2 regions of the Paenibacillus sp. FSL F4-0122 genome follow, and region 2 is predicted to be linked to the other one. Evidence: riboswitches for the same ligand, from Rfam matches in the RefSeq annotation. Region 2 holds a riboswitch; the other holds the start of a gene.
The links. A riboswitch is a leader RNA that binds a small molecule or an ion and turns the genes downstream of it on or off. The one in region 2 is predicted to bind preQ1.
Positions count from the first base shown of each region.

Region 1: it holds a riboswitch for preQ1, as region 2 does, so the genes downstream of both, MHH49_RS03755 (queuosine precursor transporter) here and queF (preQ(1) synthase) in region 2, are expected to answer to the same signal.

Region 1 is NZ_JBBODI010000001.1:900,086-911,404, forward strand. It holds gene MHH49_RS03740 (FAS1-like dehydratase domain-containing protein) at 1-65, opposite strand, end outside; gene MHH49_RS03745 (thiolase family protein) at 62-1,213, opposite strand; gene MHH49_RS03750 (AMP-binding protein) at 1,210-2,691, opposite strand; gene MHH49_RS03755 (queuosine precursor transporter) at 2,969-3,682, opposite strand; PreQ1 riboswitch class I at 3,693-3,738, opposite strand; gene MHH49_RS03760 (methyl-accepting chemotaxis protein) at 4,106-5,794, shown strand; gene MHH49_RS03765 (YnfA family protein) at 6,783-7,109, opposite strand; gene cobS (adenosylcobinamide-GDP ribazoletransferase) at 7,264-8,079, opposite strand; gene cobU (bifunctional adenosylcobinamide kinase/adenosylcobinamide-phosphate guanylyltransferase) at 8,076-8,624, opposite strand; gene cobT (nicotinate-nucleotide--dimethylbenzimidazole phosphoribosyltransferase) at 8,621-9,682, opposite strand; gene MHH49_RS03785 (aminotransferase class I/II-fold pyridoxal phosphate-dependent enzyme) at 9,778-10,941, opposite strand; gene MHH49_RS03790 (D-alanine--D-alanine ligase) at 10,934-11,319, opposite strand, start outside.
Region 2 is NZ_JBBODI010000001.1:5,643,620-5,654,938, forward strand. It holds gene MHH49_RS24670 (ABC transporter ATP-binding protein) at 1-82, shown strand, start outside; gene murB (UDP-N-acetylmuramate dehydrogenase) at 235-1,146, shown strand; gene MHH49_RS24680 (hypothetical protein) at 1,210-1,545, opposite strand; PreQ1 riboswitch class I at 1,865-1,908, shown strand; gene queF (preQ(1) synthase) at 2,072-2,545, shown strand; gene queC (7-cyano-7-deazaguanine synthase QueC) at 2,575-3,237, shown strand; gene MHH49_RS24695 (6-pyruvoyl trahydropterin synthase family protein) at 3,237-3,719, shown strand; gene queE (7-carboxy-7-deazaguanine synthase QueE) at 3,712-4,434, shown strand; gene MHH49_RS24705 (cysteine hydrolase family protein) at 4,570-5,091, shown strand; gene MHH49_RS24710 (VanW family protein) at 5,092-5,910, shown strand; gene MHH49_RS24715 (zinc-dependent alcohol dehydrogenase) at 5,992-7,128, shown strand; gene MHH49_RS24720 (DMT family transporter) at 7,271-8,185, shown strand; gene MHH49_RS24725 (class I SAM-dependent methyltransferase) at 8,218-9,063, shown strand; gene MHH49_RS24730 (sugar ABC transporter ATP-binding protein) at 9,287-10,786, shown strand; gene MHH49_RS24735 (ABC transporter permease) at 10,819-11,319, shown strand, end outside.

The sequences.
Region 1 (11,319 bases), 4.7 Mb from region 2:
ATACTCTGTGCATAGTCCGAAATCCATTCAGCAGTCATATGGATCTGATGTCGGACACTGTTCATTCTATAACCTCCACGAGTGTTGCCAGACCTATCCCACCGCCGATTCCCAGAGTAGCAAGCCCTCGTTGGTAAGGGGCATGTTGCATTTCAGCACATAAGCGAGTCATTAAAATAGCCCCGGAAGCTCCGTATGGATGGCCTATTGCTAATGCCCCCCCGCCAAGATTGACCTTTTCCTGTGGAATTTGAAGCTCGTTCAGTGATGCCAATACTTGTGAAGCAAAAGCTTCGTTAAACTCTACGATATCTAAATCGGCAACGGTAAGCTTTTGGCGTTTTAACACCTTTTGCACAGCTGGTACAGGTCCCATACCCAAATAGTTCGGATCTACACCCGCAGCTTGCGCATCCACGACCCGCAAAATAGGCGTAAGCTTAAGCTGCTGGCATTTCTCACTAGACATCATTAATAGAAGCGCTGCGCCATCATTAATAGGACAGGCATTTCCAGCAGTGACGGTACCCTTTTCTTCAAAAATTGGCGGCAGCTTTTGCAGCTTGTCCAGACTCGTATTTGCCCGAGGACATTCGTCGGTGTTCACCCACTGCCCCTCTACCTGAAGAGGTACTATCTCCTGCTGAAACCGGTCACTTTGCTGAGCATGAACCGCCTTTTGATGGCTTTTTAAGGCACATTGATCCTGCTCTTCTCGAGAAATCCCGTATTTCCTAGCTACATTTTCTGCAGCAATTCCCATATCCGGATCACCGTAAGAGCTAGGCGTAAAATGTGCACGGGTATACAGCTGTGGAACCCCCATTAACGTCTGTGGTTTAGCCATTTTCCATGGAGCACGGCTCGTACTTTCGACACCACCTGCTAAATAAATCTCACCAGCGCCGCTTTGAATCAGTCTTGCTGCTATATTAATTGCCTCTAGCCCAGATCCGCACTGACGATCCACGGTGACGCCCGGAACCGAAACAGGCAGCCCCGCTTCAAGCGCAGCTACCCGGGCAATATTACCTCCTGGGCCCACAACATTCCCAATAATGACATCATCGATCAGTTCTTTAGGCAAGTTCGTTTCGGCTACAATATGCTGAATAAGCGGCGCCAGTAATGCCTCCGGCTCAAGTGTACTTAATAAGCCACCCATTCTGCCAACCGGTGTACGTTTTGCCATGACAATTACTGCTTCTATCATATCATCGCTCTTTTCACATAGTCTTTCATCGCTTGCCGGGCAATTTTGCCACTGCTTGTATAGATAAATTCATCCAGGGTTAGCAGCTGCTTCGGCGCTTTGTAGCTCGCTAAATACTGGCGGCAATAATTCTTAATTTCTTCGACAGATAAATGCTGTTCTCCGCTCCACTTCACGAGGGCTATCAGCTGTTCTCCCCAGTAATCGTCAGGCACGCCAAGCACCATCACTTCATCTATTTCCGGAAGAAACTCCAGCACCCTCTCTATTTCTTCCGGATAAACGTTCAGCCCTCCGGATATGATTTTATTCTTCAAACGTCCCGCCATATATAAATAACCAGCTTCATCCTGATAAACATAGTCTTCTAAAACAAGCCATCCCTCTCTAAAAGCTGCTGCTGTCTCATTCGGCAATTGATGGTAGCCTAAAAATATCATATCACTACGCACATATAGCTGCCCAATCTCCCCAGGAGGGACTTCCCGGAGCTGGTCATCACGAATGGAAATTTGCACCCCGGGATAAGGTTTGCCTACAGAGGTCGGATTATGCTCGGTCAGAACATCCAAATAACTAATATAGCTCGCTTCTGAAGAACCGTAGGATTCATAAAGCCTAGCTCCACCAAACACTTCCATGCCCCTTTTCTTGGACAACTCCGACCACTTTGCACCTGAGCTAATAATCGCATCAATCTGTATCTGCCCAGGTACAGCCTGCTGCATCATGGATTCGATCATTGTTGGTACGACGAACAGCACCACGCCCGGAATTTGCTGGCACAGCTCTAACACCTGCGTGGCACTAAATTTTTGTGTGATATGAAAGGTTGCTCCACCATATAGACTCTGCATTACGGCGAATAAGGATAGGGAATGCACAAATGGACCTGGTGCCAAAACATCCTTCATAGCGTCCAATTCAAAAGCAATATTCGAGACCTCAAAGCTTTTTAACCATGATAAATGGGTACGCATATAACCTTTGGGCAATCCGGTTGTGCCTGAAGTAAAGCCAATAAATAATAATTCATTCGTCTCATCCAACTCAGCCTCCGGCTTCAGGGCAGCCAGCCACTGATCATAGGAACCTGTTCGTTCATTTGAGAAGGTCAATGTTTGGATCATTTGATCCTTGAAGGTCAGATTCTTTGCGGCTTCCGGCTCGGCAAAAATCATTGTCGGCTGGCACTGCTCTATAATAACCTGCAGTTCATTAGCACTCCATTTGGGATCTAAGGGAATGGGAACACAGCCCGCATAAATCGCCCCCAAAAAAACCTCAACAAATTCAATACGATTCGTAGACAAAATCGCGATTTTGTCATGCCTCAGACCCTTTTGCTGTAAGCCATTCGCGATTCTCCGCATCGTTTTTACTAATGTGGCATAGGTATGACTTGCTTGGTCATGGGTTAAGGCAATGCTGTCGGGCTGCTGTGCTGCATGACGCAGTATAGGAACTACTAGATTCATCCTGATCACACCTGTTCGTAATTTCTGTGACTACCGATTATATACATTCTCTTCAATCGGACTGCCCCGCAAGTCCAGCCCAAACTAAAGGATATGTGATAAGCGCCATCGAAGTCGCTCCTGTTAAACTAACCCGCTAGAATTGCTACGATAGCTTATTTTAGCTTTATATTATTTTTATGTACACATCTTTCATGTAACTATTAAGTCCATCTTACAACGAAAAAACAGCCAGCACGCATCGATTATGATCGGTACGCGCTGGCTGTATTGTTGTTTAGTCCTTCTTTTGAACGGATGATGGTGAACCCTCTTCAGCAAAAGTAAAGGTTCGGGCGATATATAAGATAGGTGTGCTTACTGCGGTTAGTAAGAACTTCGCTAGATAAGTCGTAAGCAAAATTTCAAGCCATACATTCCAGTCATACAAGCCCGCAAACGCAATGGTACAGAAAATAAGTGTATCCACAAAGGAGCTAATCATCGTACTACCGTTGGAACGAATCCACAGCTGACTTGAGGTGCTGTAATATTTACGAATCCAAGAGTACAACCGAACATCTAGGAACTGACTAATGAAGTAAGCAGTAAGACTACCCAAAGCTAGTCGAGGCATCAGCCCAAAAATCGTCTCCAAAGAAGACTGAGCGATATCGGTCTCCTGCGGCTTAAATACTAATACCATCTGCATAATGACTGTAGTCATAAGCAAGGTGAAGAAACCAAACCAGACCGCTTTACGTGCTTCCGCTCTTCCGTACTTCTCATTAAGTAAATCGCTGGTCATATATAAAGTGACATACATCGTATTTCCGAGTGTCATCACAATATCAAATGGCATAGCAATCGTCTTAGCTACCTGAATGTTAGCAATTACAGTAGCAATACCTACCCAGGCATACATTCCACTTTTCCCGAACAAGCGGTAACAGAGTAGAAAAAAAGCAAAATTGACAATAACAAATAAAACTCCCCACAGCAAATTAAACATATTACTGAAATTCCTCCTAGTTTTGTTTACGCGGGATGGTTACGAACCGCGGCTTACAATATTAAATTTTCGGAACAAAACATTAATACTCTATCACAATAGCGCTTAACAATCCATAAAAATAATATTTTTATATGAAATTGGTAGTTCCAGTTCTTTTTTTTCGACAATTATCTAAAATAGTCAGCAATAATTCATTTTTTTCAGAAAAAAATGCTCTATAGGACAAAACTTTCACTATTCATCCAGAGGTTAATTCTATAGAATAGTATCAAACACCTTATTCCCGATCCATTTAGTAGAAATATGACATAACTATGGAATATATCTCGGGTCGCCAATTTCCAGCAGTTGGCATGGAGTATCTAGTGAAGACCAAAAAAAGAAATGACCTCACCGTCCATAAAAAAAGGAGAGAACGATATGTTTCGTATCAAGCATTCGATCAGTCGCAAATTCACGCGTTTATTATTTGTTGTTCTGTTGCTCACGTCTCTTTTGTTAAGCACCAGCTTCTACTTTATCTCCATCAATATCTTCAACAGCTATGTTATGCCACAGATTAACAAAATCCTTACTGCCGCTGCTCAGGACGTATATAAGAATCTCAACGTAATGCACGCCCAGCAAACCCTAAATAAGAACGATCAGTCTGCCACCAATCTCGAGTTCTATTTTCAGGAAAAGAGGAAACAACATGGAGTGGAAACCATTTTTCTGGTCAATCTGAAAGGGAAAGAAGCTGAGATTCTATCCGCAGATCACGATGCAAAATTGCAACGGGCAGAAAGTGTCACCGTATCCTCTGCAATGCAACAAGCCTCTAAAGGAAAAACTGGACTAAGCGATACATATAGCGACGCACATGGTATACATAAAACAGCTTATATCGGTATTCCCGGAAGTACGATGGTTATCGGTGTAAGCAGTGACGTAAGCTTCATTCAAGAAAAAACAGACAGTATTCTATGGACAAGTGCCGGAATCACACTTCTGACGTTGATCATCGGTCTAACTGGTGCATGGTTTATGAGTGTGCGTATAACACGTCCAATCTCAAAACTGGCAGCTTATAGTGCCCGGCTCGCAGAGGGAGATTTCACCGAAGAATTATCAGTTAAAGGAAATGACGAAGTTGCACAGTTGTCCGTAAGCTTCCAAGCGATGACCCAACGCCTGAAAGAAATGATTGGACATGTACTGGTAACCTCTAATACTGTCGTTGCGGATTCCAACTCTTTAAAAGAACGTGTTGAGGTTCTCAATGATATGGCGGAACACTCCAGCTCATCGGTAATAGAAATCGGCAAAGGTAGTACGACTATCGCTAGCAGTGCATCAGATAACTCGAGAGCAATGGAAGAAATCAATTTAGGCATTCAAAGTATTGCCTCAGCAGCGAATGAAGTCACGGAGCAAATCAGTGAGGCTTCCGCTGAAGCAAGTGGCGGTAATGAAATTGCTCAAAGCGCTGTGCTGCAAATGCGCCAGGTTGAACGTGCTTCCCTACAGTCGCTGGATCAATTACAAATCATGAATGAGCGTTCAGTAATGATCGGAGAAGTCGTTCACAGCATTACTGAAATTACGAAACAGATCCAAATGCTGTCGCTGAATGCTTCAATCGAAGCTGCACGCGCAGGAGAGCATGGACGCGGCTTTGCTGTTGTTGCGGGAGAAGTACGCAAGCTGTCTGAACAATCCCGTAACGCAAACGAACAGATCCGTGACTTCCTACTTGGGCTTCAAGAAGATATGAGCCGCTCCGTTACCGAGATGAACCACGTGAATTCTGAGGTTGCCTCTGGAGTCGGCAAAGTAGCAGAAGCAGGTGATGCCTTTAATCACCTCCTGATTCTTATCCAAAGCATCAATCACAGCATCCAATCCGTATCTGCGGCTACACAGCAAATCTCGGCAAGTACAGAAGAAGTCAGTGCTTCCGTCGAAGAAACTGCACAAATTACATCAAGATCGCAAGAAAGTGCGGACACACTCGCTGCTAACTCAGAGCGGCAGCGCGTCGAACTGGAAGGCCATGCAGAAACCGTTAAACATCTGTATGAGCAAGCCAAGAAACTCCAAGAAGCTGTGCAGCAATTTAAGATTTAACGCTTGAAAACCAATAACCCCCGTTCACACGAAAGTGTTGAAGGGGGGTTTTTAGTTTATGGCTCACTAGCGCTTGCTGAGGTCTCGTTTAGACTCGGCTGCATGCGCTAGGCTTGCGCGGAGCTCTCGCTTAGACTCAGGGTGCATGCGCTAGGCTTGCGCGAAGCTCTCGCTTAGACTCGGCTACATGCGCTAGGCTTGCGCAAAGCTCTCGCTTAGACTCATCACGCCATTTGCTGCTGGCTTGCGGACTCAGATGCCGCTATTACTCGAAAAACTGCCATTTGGAGGCTTTTTCGGACTCGAGAGACGCTATGGCCTCATAATCAACCCAGACTCAGCCTATTTCGCTCAAATAGCGCCTCTGATGTCCGAAAACGCTCCAAAATAACCCTTTTTTCGCAAATAAGGTCTCCTGAGTCCGGAACCAAGTTACTCAAGGTTCCTCCATGGATGCTACCTACTGCAAATTACTCAAAGTTCCTCCGTGGATGCTACCTACAGCAAGTTACTCAAAGTTCCTCCGTGGATGCTACCTACAGCAAATTACTCAAAGTTCCTCCGTGGATGCTACCTACAGCAAATTACTCAAAGTTCCTCCGTGGATGCTACCTACAGCAAGTTACTCAAAGTTCCTCCGTGGATGCTACCTACAGCAATAGAATCAGCTACATGCACTAGCTTGCGCGAAGCTCTCACTTAGACCTCAGCACGCTATTTGCTGCTGGCTTGCGGACTCAGATGCCGCTATTACTCGAAAAACTACCATTTGGAGGCTTTTTCGGACTCGAGAGACGCTATGGCCTCATAATCAACCCAGACTCAGCCTTTTTTGTTCAAATAGCGCCTCTGGTGTCCGAAAACGCTCCAAAATAACCCTTTTTTCGCAAATAAGGTCCCCTGAGTCCGAAGCCAAGTTACTCACTCAGTAAAAACTAGGTTACTCAGCTTTCATTCAGCTTTTATGGCTAAGCAAACATCACTCAACTTAGTGTCGCGGTGCCCAGAGGATGACCGATACACCGATCACACAAATACCTGCTCCGACCCAGTCATATACGTCTGGTGTCTTCTTGTCTACAAGCCATCCCCATAAGACCGCGAGCACGATAAACACCCCGCCGTAAGCCGCATACACTCTGCCGAAGGAAGGGAATTTCTGCAACGTAGGGATAATCCCATACGCTATCAGAATCAAGGACCCCACTAAGCCGTACCAAAGTGGCCTTGATTCTCTCAACCATAACCACACTAAATATCCGCCACCGATCTCAGCAAGGCCAGCAATTATAAATAGCAGAATGGCAAATAACATGTCATCCCTCTTCCCTGTCAATCTCCTAAAAACGCAAAGGTTACTCATAACAAATTGTACTCAAGGTTCATCCGTGGTGCTACCTACAGCAAATTACTCAAGGTTCACCCGTAGAGCTACCTACAGCAAACTACTCAAGGTTCATCCGTGGAGCTTACATTAAATTGTACTGGAGCAGCAATAACACTAGCAGCAGCACAACCTCCAGCAGCTCGTTCAGCGCGCCGTACACGTCACCGGTGAGCCCGCCGAGCCGGCTGCTGATCCGCCGCGCAGCTGCGGTGCCGCAGGCCAAGGCCGCGACCGGCAGCAGCAGAGCTGCCGCCAGATGCAGCGGCCACGCGGCTAAGCCAGCGCCGAGCGCCAGAGGCGCAGCGGCGGCGGCCAGCGAGAGCAGCGCGGCGACTGCCAGCGCGCGCCGCTCATGCGAGGAAGCTAGGCCGGCGAAGTTCGCGGCCAGCCCCTCGTCTCCACGGGCAATGGGATAACGCACCATTGCCCGCACCATATACCAGCGGCTCCAGACCGCTGGTACCAAGAGCAGCGGCAGCTCGTAGTAGGCGTAGCCTTCGATTAGAGCTGCCAGCAAAGAAGCTTTAAACAGCAGGAGCAGCACGCAGGCAAGTACGCCCATCGCACCCACACGGCTGTCCTTCATAATCTCCAGGGCACGCTCCCGTGGCCGATAGCTGAGCAGACCATCTGCGCTGTCCATCCAGCCATCAAGATGCAACCCGCCAGTGAGGCTTACCCACAGAATCAGAGCGATCACTGCTGCTGGCCAAGCAGGTAAAAGCAATCCCGTCAGGGCTGCTCCAGCAGCTACACACAGCCCAATTGCTGCGCCTACCATGGGATAGAAGATTACACTGCGGCGCAGCAGTTCAGGAGAGAATCCCGGATCACCTTTTACAGGAAATCGGGATAAGAACTGAAAAGCAGCTACGGCCGCATCCCTACGCTCCCTCATAAACGATACTCCCTGCTCTTAAGCTCAATCGGAATTCCAACAGTTACTAAAAAGACCTGTTCGCATTGCCGAGCGATCAGGGCGTTCATTCGTCCCGCCAGATCACGATACAATCGGCCAAGCGCATACTCCGGAACAATCCCGTCGCCAACCTCATTAGTGACCAGAATAAGCGTCCCTTGAAAAGAACGCACACTGTCTTCAAGTCTTGTTATTTCACTCTCAACAAGCTCTTGTCTATTTTCAAAACCTTCCACGGCCAATAATGCATTGGATAACCATAAGGTCAAACAATCTACGAGCACCGCTTTTTCACCCGATAATCGCTTTAGCAGATCTGGTAAATCATACGGTTCCTCAAGCGTCTCCCAAGCGTAACCACTTTCCATTCGTTGATGCTGATGCAGAGCAATCCGTTCCTTCATTTCGTCGTCAAAAGCCTGTCCGGTTGCTACATAGAAGGCCTGATCTGCCAGTGAATGCATCAATTTTTCTGCAAAACCACTTTTACCGCTACGTGCGCCTCCCGTTACAAGAATGCTCATCGTTGACCAGCTCCAGAGATGCCTGCACTTTCAAAGGTTGCCATTTCGCTCAAAATGCGGCAGATCGCCTCGATTAAATGAAGGCATAATACTCCCCCTGTTCCCTCACCCAATCGCAGACCGAGATTAAGCAGCGGTTCAAGTCCAAGCTGCTCCAGCATTAGCTTATGACCCCGTTCTCCTGATACATGAGAGGCTATCATATAAGCGATGGATTCAGGTGCAAGGGCTTTTGCCACAAGCGCTGCCGCCCCCGAAATAAAACCATCCAAAATGATAGGTGTCCGATTAGCAGCCGCACCAAGAATCAGTCCCGCCAAGCCAGCGATTTCCAGTCCGCCAACTTTAGATAATACATCCAACGGATCTGCTGAATTCGGCTGATTTACCTTTAAGGCGCGTTCCACCACTGCAATTTTATGTAGTAAACGTTCATCATCAATTCCCGTTCCTCGTCCCACAGCTACTTCAGGGGCTATTCCTTTGAGAGCACATAGAATGGCAGCACTAGCCGTAGTATTCCCAATGCCCATTTCGCCTGTTATAAAAATCTCCGTTCCGTTCTTAACCGCTTCCTGCGCAACTCTTATCCCAACAAGAAGAGCATTCATGGCATCCTCACGACTCATCGCAGGTCCCACAGCCATGTTATCCGTTCCCCGGCGCACTTTACGATCAATCAGATCGACATGACTAAGATCGCCGTTTATGCCAACATCGACAAACTGTACCTCTGCCCCAGCTTGACGTGCCAATACATTTACAGCCGCTCCACCGCTGAGAAAGTTATGGGCCATCTGCAGCGTGACTTCCTGTGGAAATGCGCTAACCCCTTCGCAGCATACCCCGTGGTCAGCAGCCATCACAACAACTGTTCGTTTGGTGAAACTAGGCTGCTCCGTACCCGAAATTCCAGCGAGCTTAACAGCTAGAGGTTCCAATTGTCCCAAACTGCCCGGAGGTTTGGTCAGAATGTTCAGCCGATGCTCCGCCTTGAGGATGGACTGATCATCAGCCGGAATGATTTGTTTAATTACGTCTTGAATATCTGAAAGCATATAATTACGACCTCCTATTAAATGTATCCGTATAACCTATTCTATCTCATATTCGCAGAAAAGCCCCCATCTATGATAGAGGGGGACTTCTAGAATTACAACTTCACTTTCATAAAATCTTCGATTCTCTCCAGCGCCTCTGTCAATTTTTGTAAGGAAGCGGCATAGGAGCAGCGAATATAACCCTCTCCGCCTGCTCCAAACACATGACCCGGAACCGCAGCGACACCGACCTCCCTGAGCAGCTGCAAAGCGAAGTCTTCTGATTTCATTCCGGTATGAGCGATGGAAGGAAAGGCATAAAATGCACCCGCAGGTTCATGGCAAGGTAGTCCAATGGATCGAAATCCACTAACCAGCAGCTTTCTCCGCTCATCGAAGCATTGCTTCATATGTTCCTTATGCTGCATTCCGTTGCGCAATGATTCAATCGCAGCAATTTGACCGAGCACGGGGGCACACATTGCAGTGTATTGATGGATTTTTAGCATCGCAGCAATTAATTCTCGATCGCCACAAGCATAACCCACTCTCCAGCCAGTCATTGCAAAAGCTTTGGAGAAGCCGCTAATCACAATCGTCCTTTCCAGCATCCCGGGAAGAGAGGCGATGCTGACATGCTGACTGTCATACGTAAGCTCGGCATAAATTTCATCTGAAATGACCAGTAGGTTATTCTCTTTTACAATCTGTGCAATAGGCAGCCAATCTTCATAAGTCATTACTGCACCTGTAGGATTAGTCGGAAAATTCACCATAAGAAGCTTCGAACGCGGAGTAATCACCTTCCGTAACGCTTCAGCAGTAAGCTTAAACCCCTGCTCGGCCGATGATTCTACCTCCACCGTAACCCCCCCGTTCAAATGGGTAATCGGCGAATATGCGATATAGCTGGGAGAAGGGACGATAATCTCATCCCCAGGTGTAATGAAAGCTCGTAATGCCAAGTCCACAGCCTCGCTGCTGCCCACCGTAACCATAATCTCATCGTTTGGCTCATAACGAAGCTTGAAACTTGTGTGCAGATAAGTAGCGATCTCCTCTCTAAGCTCCAGTAACCCGGAATTTGGCGTATACATCGTTTCCCCATTATTCAAGGCATGAATACAGGCAGCTCTTACATGCTCCGGTGTAACGAAATCTGGTTCCCCTACACCCAGCGATATAATATCCTGATTCCCCGTACTTAGGTCAAAAAAAGCCCGAATCCCCGATGGCGCAATCTCCCGCACTCGTGGAGCAATCCATTCATTATGCATGGCTGTACACCTCTTCTTTTGCACTCTTTTCCGTTAGGGAAAGGGAGATGATTTCGTCCAGTAGTCCGCTGAAGGTGTAGCCTGCCGCTTGCGCGCTTTTGGGTAAAAGACTGGCCTTCGTCATGCCTGGTAACGTATTCACCTCCAGCACATAAGGAATACCCTCTTTAAGCAGCATATCAACCCGTGCATACACGCTACATTTTAGTGCTTTATAACAGCTCAAGGCAGCCTCGCGTACCCGTTCATGCACTTCAGTAGGCAATTCAATGACCCGTTCATCTGCTCCGCCTTCTTCGTACTTAGCACTGTAATCGAACCACTCGGCATTTGCTGAGGTAATTCCCAGAATAGGCAGCAGCTCTCCGTTTAGAATAG
Region 2 (11,319 bases):
TGAAGCGGATATCGTTCCGGATCCACGTACGGGTGTGCCACTGTGTCTTCCTTACGAGCTTGCTGCCTATAAAGCTGTGTAATTTTATCATCTAAAATCATACAACGAACAGGCTCCCGTCATTGACAAGGGAGCCTGTTCGTTGTTACAGTTGTGGTTGCCTACAATTTCATAATAACTCTTTAAAATAGATCAAGGACCATCATTTATACATGGTTAAAGGAGCATAAAAACATGAATATTGACAAAATTCAAGATGACCTAGAGCAGTTAATGACTGCAGGAATAGTGAAAAGTCATGAGAATTTAAAAGATCACGTGTACACTAAAATGGGCGGCAAAGCTGATATTTTGGCTGCACCAGCTACTTATGATGAAATTCAAAAGATCGTTACATATGCAGAACAAAATGGGATAACCCTTACGGTACTTGGGAATGGCTCCAATGTGATTATCCGTGATGGAGGTGTACGTGGGATCGTTCTGCAAACGGCAGGACTGACCGAAATGGGAATTCGCGACAATCTCTTATATGCGCAATGTGGTGCCAAAATAATTGATGTTTCCAGATATGCACTTGATAAGGAGCTTACGGGTCTTGAGTTCGCCTGTGGCATTCCAGGAACAGTTGGTGGAGCGCTCTATATGAACGCAGGTGCTTATGGCGGTGAGATCAAAGATGTCCTGCATAGTGCACTAGCTATAAATAAGAACGGGCAATTGGTAACTCTGCAAGGTGATGAGCTGCAATGGGGTTACAGAAAAAGCGTGTTCGCAAGCGGTGAGTACATTGTACTTGAGGCCAAATTTGCTATGACTTCCGGTGATGTTTTAACGATCAAGGCAAAAATGGATGAACTAACTTATTTACGTGAATCGAAGCAACCGCTTGAGTATCCATCCTGTGGGAGTGTATTTAAGCGGCCTCCAGGCCGTTTTGCAGGTCAGTTAATTCAAGAGAGCGGCTTACAGGGTACAAGAATCGGCGGTGCTGAGGTATCCAAGAAGCATGCGGGATTTATTGTGAATGCAGATAATGCAACAGCCAGTGATTACATCGGGCTAATCCACCATGTAAGAGCGACTGTGAAGGATAAATTCGGTGTAGAGCTGGAAACTGAAGTGGAGATCATTGGAGAAGAATAAATGATAAGCAAAAAGAGCCCGCAATCGCTGTGGGCTCTTTTTGCTTATCATAATCATGTTCGTTTAATCTACTGAAAGGGTGTAATTAGCTCTGTCCGTAGTTATTTCTGCCTTGCGGTCGGCTAAGTCTACGATTTGAAGACCTTCAACAGCTAAATCATAAGTGGATTGTGGCAGGGATACCAGTTCACCATCGGCGTTAAGTGTGCTGCCGAAACCTCTTAATATCAGTGCACTTCCAAGATATTCATCAATAACATCGTCTGCACTCCGGAAATCTACGGACTCTAAATTGAAATGAACTTTATCCAAATCACGAAGTTCTTTCTTTTCAATAGCGATTGTTTCATTCAAATGATTGTTAAGCCAATCCATAAGCTGCTGTATACTTTGTTCCATAAAATGCTCCCACCCTTAGCTCGAAGATTATTATGAATAAGTTACCCTTTTCTTAGGATTTGAATCCTTTTTTTTGCCGCATCTTAATTAACCATATGAATAATTCATGTCATTAAAAAGAAATCCACAATCAAATTGGCATTGGTTTTGAGCTTCCTAATCTCTACATACGCAGGTCTATCCACGTTAATCTGGAGTGATTTGCTGATCTGTATAAGGTAACAGTAAAGAGTAGAACTTGTCAGGAGCGGGCTACCCATGGTATAGTTCAAGACGCAATATGCTTTATGCTTTAAGAAGAAGTCTGCACTAAAGTTGTGCAGGAGAGGTTCGCGAACTCCCTCTATAAAAAACTAAGAATATATTAAACAGTACAAGCGGTTGCTGTCCTTTATCCGGACGTTGCTTCCGTTTCTTCTTAGTGGAGCCAAGTTTTCGAAATCTCGTTCTTCTTTCCATTACCGGCCAAGGCCGAAGGAAAAGAGAGGGGTTTTTTGTCGTGTCAGAAGGAAGATTGAAAGAGGAAATGCAAGAAGTTACTTTGCTTGGTAATCAGGGAACACAGTACAAGTTTGGTTATGATCCAGACATTCTGGAGGTGTTTGATAACAAACATCCCGGACGTGATTATTTTGTTAAATTCAACTGCCCTGAGTTCACTAGCTTGTGTCCTGTAACGGGTCAGCCGGATTTTGCCACGCTGTATATTTCGTATATTCCTGAACAAAAAATGGTGGAATCCAAATCATTAAAGCTGTATCTGTTTAGCTTCCGCAACCATGGTGACTTTCATGAGGACTGTGTCAACATTATTATGAATGAACTGATCTCACTGATGGATCCGCGTTACATTGAGGTATGGGGCAAGTTCACTCCGCGCGGAGGCATTTCAATTGATCCTTATTGCAACTATGGAAGACCGGGTACGAAGTATGAGGCGATGGCGGAACACCGCTTAATCAATCACGACCTCTATCCAGAAAAAGTGGACAACCGCTAAATTCCAACTTGTGATAAGGAGAGATTCATATGAACAAAAAAGCACTCGTCGTATTCAGCGGCGGACAAGATAGCACCACTTGCCTGGTTTGGGCATTGCAGCAGTATGAGGAAGTGCAGGTAGTTACCTTCAACTATAATCAACGTCATGCGGCTGAAATCGAAGTTGCAACAGAGATAGCAGCTAAGTTTAATGTAAAACAGCATATTCTTGATCTGGGGCTGCTTAATCAGCTGGCACCCAATGCACTTACCCGTCAGGATATAGATATCGTGGCTGGGGAAGGGGATGAGCTTCCAAGTACTTTCGTCGATGGACGGAATTTGTTGTTTTTATCTTTTGCCGCTATATTAGCTAAACAACTGGGGTACTCCCATATCGTCACTGGGGTTTGCCAAACGGACTTTAGCGGTTATCCGGACTGCCGTGATGTTTTTGTGAAATCATTGAATGTTACGCTGAACTTATCTATGGACTATGAGTTTGCGATCCACACTCCCCTAATGTGGCTGGATAAAAAAGAAACGTGGAAAATGGCCGATCAACTGGGGTATTTTGATTATGTTCGCGAACACACACTGACCTGTTACAACGGTATTATTGGCAGTGGCTGCGGTACTTGTCCAGCCTGTCTATTGCGTCAGCGTGGTCTTGAGCAATATGAGGCGGAGAGAATGGAGGCCGGTTCTTAATGCTTAACGAGGTTTCAGTCTGCAAAATATTTACGTTCGATGCGGCACACCAGTTAGTGGGACACAAAGGGAAATGCAGCAATCTGCACGGACATACTTATAAGCTCGAAGTAGTGCTTAAGGGCAAACCTATGGCCGCGGAAGGCCACTCGGATGAAGGCTTCGTCATTGATTTTAGCGATATCAAAATGACAGTACAACAAAGCCTTGTAGATCGTTTAGATCACGCTTTTCTTGCTATGGGAAATGAACCTGTGTTAGAGACGTTAACGAATACGGGCTCCAAAGTAGCCTTATTGTCTTTCCGCACCACAGTGGAGAATATGTCTTCATATATTGCCTACAAGCTTAAGCAAGCAGGGTTGCCTTTATACTCGGTAAAGCTATGGGAGACTCCAACCTCTTGGGCAGAGGTGCTGGCTGAAGACGTTCCGGATGAAGGGCCATCCTACCGTTTGTATGGAGGCTGTGACTGTGAGTAAGATTCCTGTAATTGAAATGTTCGGTCCAACTATTCAAGGCGAAGGTGCGGTAATTGGAGTGAAGACGATGTTTGTCCGCACCTATGGCTGCGATTATCGCTGCGGCTGGTGTGACTCCGCTTTTACTTGGGATGGTACGGCTAAGAATAAGGTTCGCATGATGGAAGCAGAAGAAATCATAAATGAATTATTGGCGTTAGCTGGCGATAATTTCGACTGTGTTACGATTTCAGGCGGTAATCCTGCCTTGATTGGTGAAGGAATGGGTACCTTCATCAGTCTGCTTCATGAGCGTGGAATAAAAGCAGCGATAGAAACTCAGGGGAGTAAATGGCAGGATTGGTTCAATGACGTGGATGTGCTGACAATCAGCCCTAAACCCCCAAGCTCAGGAATGACAACGAATTGGGAAATGTTAGATAACATCATGAGTAAGATGGAGAAACTGGGTCGTTCTACGCATAGCTTGAAGGTCGTAGTGTTTGATGATAATGATTTTGATTATGCGAAAAACGTTCACCAGCGATATCCGAATGTGCAGCTCTTTCTGCAGCCTGGTAATGATGATGTCACGGAAGAGGGCAACATTTCTGCTCGACTTCTGGGAAGGCTGGAGTGGTTGTTTAATAAAGTAATCGTGGATTCGGATATGAACAAGGTTCGTGTACTTCCACAGCTGCATGCATTGATCTGGCATAATAAGCGTGGCAAATAAAAGATTGATGAAATCGTCCGGGTATCTGCTTACAGATGCTCGGTTTTTATTTTTAACATTTGTAACTTCTAGTAGGTAGATAGTCTGTCCCAGTTTCTGGTATGATTTTGAAAAAAGCTCTTGGAGGTTATTCATTTGGAACAATCAACAGCATTATTAATTATCGATGTTCAAGAAGCCATGTTCTCCTATGAACTAAAGCTGTACGATGAAGAGGGTGTGATGGACAGGATTGTCTCCCTTCAGCAAAAAGCTCGATTAGCAGGTACTCCTATTGTGTATATTCAACATACCGAAGATGAGGAGTACACAAAAGGTACACCCACTTGGCAGATCAGTCACCGCATCACACCGCAGGAAGGCGAAGTTATCGTTGAGAAGCCTACTTGGGATGCTTTTCACCGAACGGAATTGCAAGATGAACTCCAAAAGCTCGGGATCACGAATCTGGTGATCTGTGGGATGCAAAGTGAATTCTGTCTGGATACGACAATAAGACGCGCATACAGCATGGGATATAAAAGTGTACTGGTTTCAGATGCTCATAGCACCTTTGATAATGGGGTTCTGAGTAGTAGGGAGATCGTTAAGCATCATAATGCGATAATTGGAGGTAGATTCGCCCAGTTACGAGCTGAAAGCGAGGTTCAGTTCTAGATGAATACACCCCAGGCTGCCATGAAGCCTATTCAGCGTTCTCGCCTTAGATTGTTTGCTGGCAAACGATATTTTATTTGGAAAAGATATTTGAAATGGTACACTGGACGAAGCAAAATAGCGAAGCAGCGTACGGATGAAACATTATCTTATGCAGCTATGACTCATGCTACCCCGTTATTAAGAAGTCTTCGGAATGTAGATATGCTGCTTCAATACAATAAAATTACTAACTTACGGCTGGCAATTGCGAAGCTGGATGGACTTGTTGTGCAGCCGGGGGAGACTTTTTCCTACTGGAGAAGTATTGGTAAGCCCACTAAACGAAAAGGGTATCTGGAGGGTATGGTGCTTCATTATGGTGGTTTTCATTCCGGGGTTGGAGGAGGCTTATGCCAGTTGTCTAATCTGATCTATTGGATGGCACTGCACACACCACTTACCGTTATTGAACGGCATCGTCACAGCTATGATGTATTTCCAGATGAACAACGTACACAACCTTTTGGAAGCGGGGCGACCTGTTCTTATAACTATTTGGATCTTCAATTGAAAAATAACACCGCTCAAACGTATCAACTAAAGCTCTGGCTGGACGATAGCCATTTACACGGGGAATGGAGATGCAATGAGCAGGCGCTTTATGATTATGAAGTATACGAAAGTGATCATAGGATTAGTCTAGAGCCTTGGGGCGGATATATACGCAGTAATAAGATCAGTCGAAAAGTATATACCCGATCTGGAGATCTAATTGGAGATGAAGCTGTAACTGATAATTACGCACTGATGATGTATTCTCCGCTTCTTCATGGATAAGAGGTTAGGGCTTAGGGATATAACATAGAAAGGTATGAACGTTATATCTCTAGACCATCTCCAAAGGAGCGGATTAACAGCATGAAAGCACTAACCTACCAAGGGAAGAAAAAAGTGAAAGTTAAAGAAGTAGCTGATCCGAAGCTTGAGAAAAAAGATGACATTCTTGTTCGGATTACCACTACGGCGATTTGTGGCTCGGATCTGCACATTTATAACGGAGAAATTCCAGGTATGCATGATGATTATGTTATTGGTCATGAGCCGATGGGGATTGTTGAGGAAGTGGGACCTGACGTAACTAGAGTCAAAAAAGGTGACCGAGTCATCATCCCCTTTAATGTCGCCTGTGGGCAGTGTTTTTTCTGCCAGCATGAGATGGAGAGCCAATGCGACAATGCTAATGACGCCAAGGACACAGGCGGTTATCTTGGTTATTCCGATACTTATGGCGGTTTTGCTGGCGGACAAGCTGAATTGCTGCGGGTACCTTATGGTAATTTTGGGCCTTTTGTAGTTCCGGAGGATGCAGAAATGGAAGATGAGAAAATTCTTTTCTTATCTGATATTGTGCCTACTGCTTGGTGGGGAATAGAAAGCGGGGGAGTGAAGCCGGGAGATACGGTCATTGTTCTCGGCTGCGGGCCCGTGGGACTGCTAACTCAAAAGTTTGCCTGGATCAAAGGAGCCTCTAGAGTCATTGCTGTTGACCATATCGGCTACCGATTGCAACATGCGAAGCTGACCAATAATGTTGAAGTTTATAACTTCGAAGAGATCAAGGACATTGGGGCTCATTTGAAGGAGATCACTCATGGGGGCGCAGATGTGGTTATTGACTGTGTGGGTCTAGATGCCAAAATATCTGCCTTGGAGAAAGTGGAAACGGTTCTGAAGCTGCAAGGGGGCTCGCTCAGTGCATTCAGAATGGCCGCGGATATCGTACGTAAATTCGGAACCATCCAGCTTGTAGGGGTCTATGGACTTAATTACAATATGTTCCCGCTGGGTCAGCTATTTGAACGAAACATCACATTAAAGATGGGACAAGCGCCGGTGATTCACTATATGCCGTTGCTGTATAAGATGATTAAAGAAAATAAATTTGATCCTACAGATATCATTACGCATCGCCTGCCAATTAGTAAAGCGGAGCATGGCTATGACGTTTTTAGTGAGAAAAAAGAAGATTGCATCAAGGTTGTTCTGAAGCCCTAGCCTTTTAAGAAGCATGAGCTTTCGTCAGAAATGACATTGCTTGTGCTTTTTTTAGTGAAATCTTATGAAAAAAGATGCATTTTTTCACGGTCTGCGTTAAATTAACATAAGTGACTTAAGATATTGAAAGGACGCGTAACATGTGAAACTTAAAAAACCGCCACTTCCGATTCCACTATTAATGTTGATAGGGATTGTGGCCATCTCTTTTTCCGCCATTTTTATTAAATGGTCTGATGCACCTGCATCTATACAAGGCATGTACAGATTATTATTTACCTCACTGCTGATGCTGCCTTTTGCAAGACCCTATAGTGGAGCTGCTTTTGCTCTAAGTAAAAAAGACTGGCTAATGCTCATCCTTTCAGGCGCAATGCTTGCGCTGCATTTTTTGCTATGGATGGGATCATTAAAGTATACTTCGGTAGCTAGTTCAACAATGATCATGGCGCTGGAGCCTGTATTTATTATGCTGGGTGTTTATTTTTTGTATAAGGAAAAGACAGCTCTGTCTGCTATTCTAGGGCTTGGCATTGCAATTGGCGGTGTCGTGTTTATCGGCTGGGGTGATATTGGAATCTCTGCAGATAATCTTAAAGGTGATCTATTATCGGTCGGAGGCACTGTCGCGGTAGCTGTACATATGCTGATCGGTCAAAAGCTAGTGGTGCGCATGCCCTCTTATTTATATAGCTTGATTGTCTTCTTGTCAGCCGCTGGCGTGTTCGCCGTATACAATCTGTTCATGGGGATTTCCTTTTTTAATTATCCGGCCAAGGAATGGGGAATCTTTGTATTGTTAGCAGTGGTGCCAACGGTGTTTGGCCATATTTTGTTTAATTGGTTACTACAATATGTATCTGCGACTACGGTTTCAATGAACATTTTAGGAGAACCAGTGGGTGCCAGTATCTTAGCGTATTTACTCTTGGGTGAACAGCTAACAACCTTACAATGGGCAGGTGGGCTGCTCGTTATGATTGGACTCGCAGTATATTTGTACGCGGGAAGAAGGAAAACTATCCGGATGGCTGATGCCATTCAGAATGCTTCATAACAGATATTTTACACATAAAGGGGTAGCAATGGATGGAAGAGCAGAATCAATATTCAAATAATCAGGCAGAAAAAAACGCTGTGCCAACAAGCGAAGAACTATGGAACGAAGATACTTATACCGCTTGGGTAACTCGGTTTGGTACACCGTCAGAAGCAGCTGCAAAATTAATAAAGGAACCAAGTGCAAAGCTTTACCCGCTCCTTTCTTTTTTTGGAGAGGTGAAGGGGAAGAAAATGATGAATTTAATGGGCTCAAACGGAATGAAGGCCGTGGCACTCTCATTACTAGGTGCGGAAGTAACGGTTGCTGACTTCTCGGAAGCCAATGCGCGATATGCGGCTGATCTTGCCCAAGAAGCAGGGGTACCACTAACCTATATCGTCTCAGATATTCTTAAGCTGCCAGAAGACGTCCTTGATGGTTCATATGACATCGTCTTCGCGGAGTTAGGAATTGTTCATTACTTTACCAACCTTACACTATTCATGGAAACAGCTCGCCGATTGCTTTCTCCTGGAGGCGTATTTGTACTCCGCGATTTTCATCCGGTAACGACCAAGCTTATTTCCTCGAAGGGATCTACTGCGAAGGTACGCAAACACAAAGTAAACGGAGATTATTTTGACTCATCATTGGAAGAGAAAAAGGTATCCTATTCCAAGTATTTGCCTTCCACAGGTAAACCAGCAGGTGAACAAGAGCATAGTGTTGTGTATTGGCGCCGCTGGACACTCGGAGAAATTGTAACCGCAGCAGCTAATAGCGGACTAGTGATCCGCCAATTAGTAGAAGAACCTAATCTATCTTCCGACGTGTATGATAAGGGAATTCCTAAGACCTTCACATTGGTGGCTGGAAATGGCGCAAGCCTGTAGGAGGGTTCGCAGACATGTGATTTTTAGGGTATAACATTTGTGCTGAACTGAGGTGCTCTCGGTTCAGTTTTTTTTGTGTAAAACATAAAATTTTAAACTTTTTTACGGAGATTATTCCATTACAATGGCAACTTATAGGGAATACAATGATTTTACATTCCGGATTGAAAGCGATTACTTTAAGGGTTAATGCATTCTCAAAGAATTTGAGGTGGATATCAAAATGAACGAAGTGTTGCTTCGTATGGAGGGAATCAACAAGTTTTTCCCAGGTGTTCATGCTTTGAATGAATGTCAATTTGAGCTGAAGCGTGGGGAAGTTCATGCGTTAGTAGGAGAAAATGGCGCTGGCAAGTCTACCCTTATGAAGATTGCGACAGGTGTCTATTCCAAGGATACTGGTCAAATGTGGTACAAGGGAAATGAAGTGGAGATTGTTAATACCCGTGAAGCACAGGAGCTTGGAATTAGTATCATCCATCAGGAATTGAATTTAATGCCTCATCTTACGGTCGCCCAGAACATTTACATTGGACGAGAGCCGCGAAAAGGTCTGAAATGGTTCGTTGATGATGTGGAGATGAACCGAAAAGTTCAGGTACTGTTTGATCAAATGAATCTGAAGCTGGATCCCAGAGTTTTGGTATCAGACCTGACCGTTGCTAATCAGCAAATGGTTGAAATCGCTAAAGCCTTGTCTTTCCAAGCCGAGGTATTGATCATGGATGAACCAACCGCCGCGTTAACAGATACAGAAATTAACGAGTTATTTCGAATGATTGAGCAGCTACGAGATAAAGGTGTGGGAATTATTTATATCTCTCACCGCATGGATGAATTGAAGCGAATTACAGACCGCATTACAGTTATGCGCGATGGTTGTTATGTTGATACCGTTCGTACCGATTCAATAACGATTGATCAGATCATCAGCATGATGGTTGGACGTGAATTATATCAAACGTCGAAACCAACGATTGCGAAACAGACTCAGCAAGTTGTCTTAGAAGTTCGGAATCTTTCTAGAGGGCATGCGTTCAAGGATATTAGCTTTCATCTGTATAAAGGTGAGATTTTGGGCTTCGCTGGTTTAATGGGAGCTGGACGTACCGAGGTTGTTCGTGCCGTATTTGGTGCCGATCCCATCGATGAGGGTGAAATTATGCTCCATGGAAAATCGGTTCGTATACGTCAGCCACATCAAGCGGTACAGCATGGTATTGGGTATTTGTCCGAAGACCGTAAACGTTTCGGACTGCTTGTGGATATGGATATCAGCATGAATAATGCGATTGCCTCCTTTTATAAATTCCGTAATTCATTTGGCTGGATGAAGGAGCGGGAGATGCGAAGCTCAGCGGAGCAGCATGTTGAAGCGCTAGCCACCAAAACTCCAAGTGTAGGTCAAAAGGTTAAGTTTCTGTCCGGAGGTAATCAACAGAAAGTGGTCATCGGCAAGTGGTTGACTAGAGACTGTGATGTACTCATCTTCGATGAGCCCACACGAGGTATTGATGTAGGCGCGAAAAGTGAAATTTATAAGCTGCTGGATCAGCTTGCGAGTCAAGGGAAGGCGATCATTATCATTTCTTCAGATCTTCCTGAGATTCTAAGAATGAGCCATCGGATTATCATTATGTGTGAAGGGCGTATAACAGGAGAACTCCCCGCAGAAGAAGCATCGCAGGAGGCGATTATGAAATATGCGACGAAACGTTCATAACTGTTCAAGAGTTAACCGGAGGTGTCAGGACTATGAAGATCGCGGATAAAGAGATTAGTCAGCCAGCGGGTATGAAGCAAACGGGAGGGCAATCCGGATTCAAACAAAAATTATTGGCATTTGCCAGTCTGATCATATTGGTCATCGTATTCTCTTTATCCTCCAGTAACTTTTTTCAATTCTCAAATCTTGTCGGAATTCTAGTTTCTACAGCTGTAATCGGAGTATTAGCGCTTGGAGCTACCTTTGTTATTATAACGGGTGGCATCGACCTCGCTCTGGGTACTGTAATGACATTCTCATCTGTTATGGTTGGAGTCATTATTACCTTCTGGGGTCTGCCCGTCCCGTTAGGCATTGTAGGTGGGATTCTGGCTGGAGCACTGTGCGGCTTCATCAGCGGTTTGATGGTGGCGAAGATGAACATCCCACCCTTCATCGCCACTCTGGCGATTATGATGGTCACCAAAGGCTTGTCGCTTGTCATCACAGGAGCCAAACCCATTTATTTCAACGATGATCCGATCTTCGCC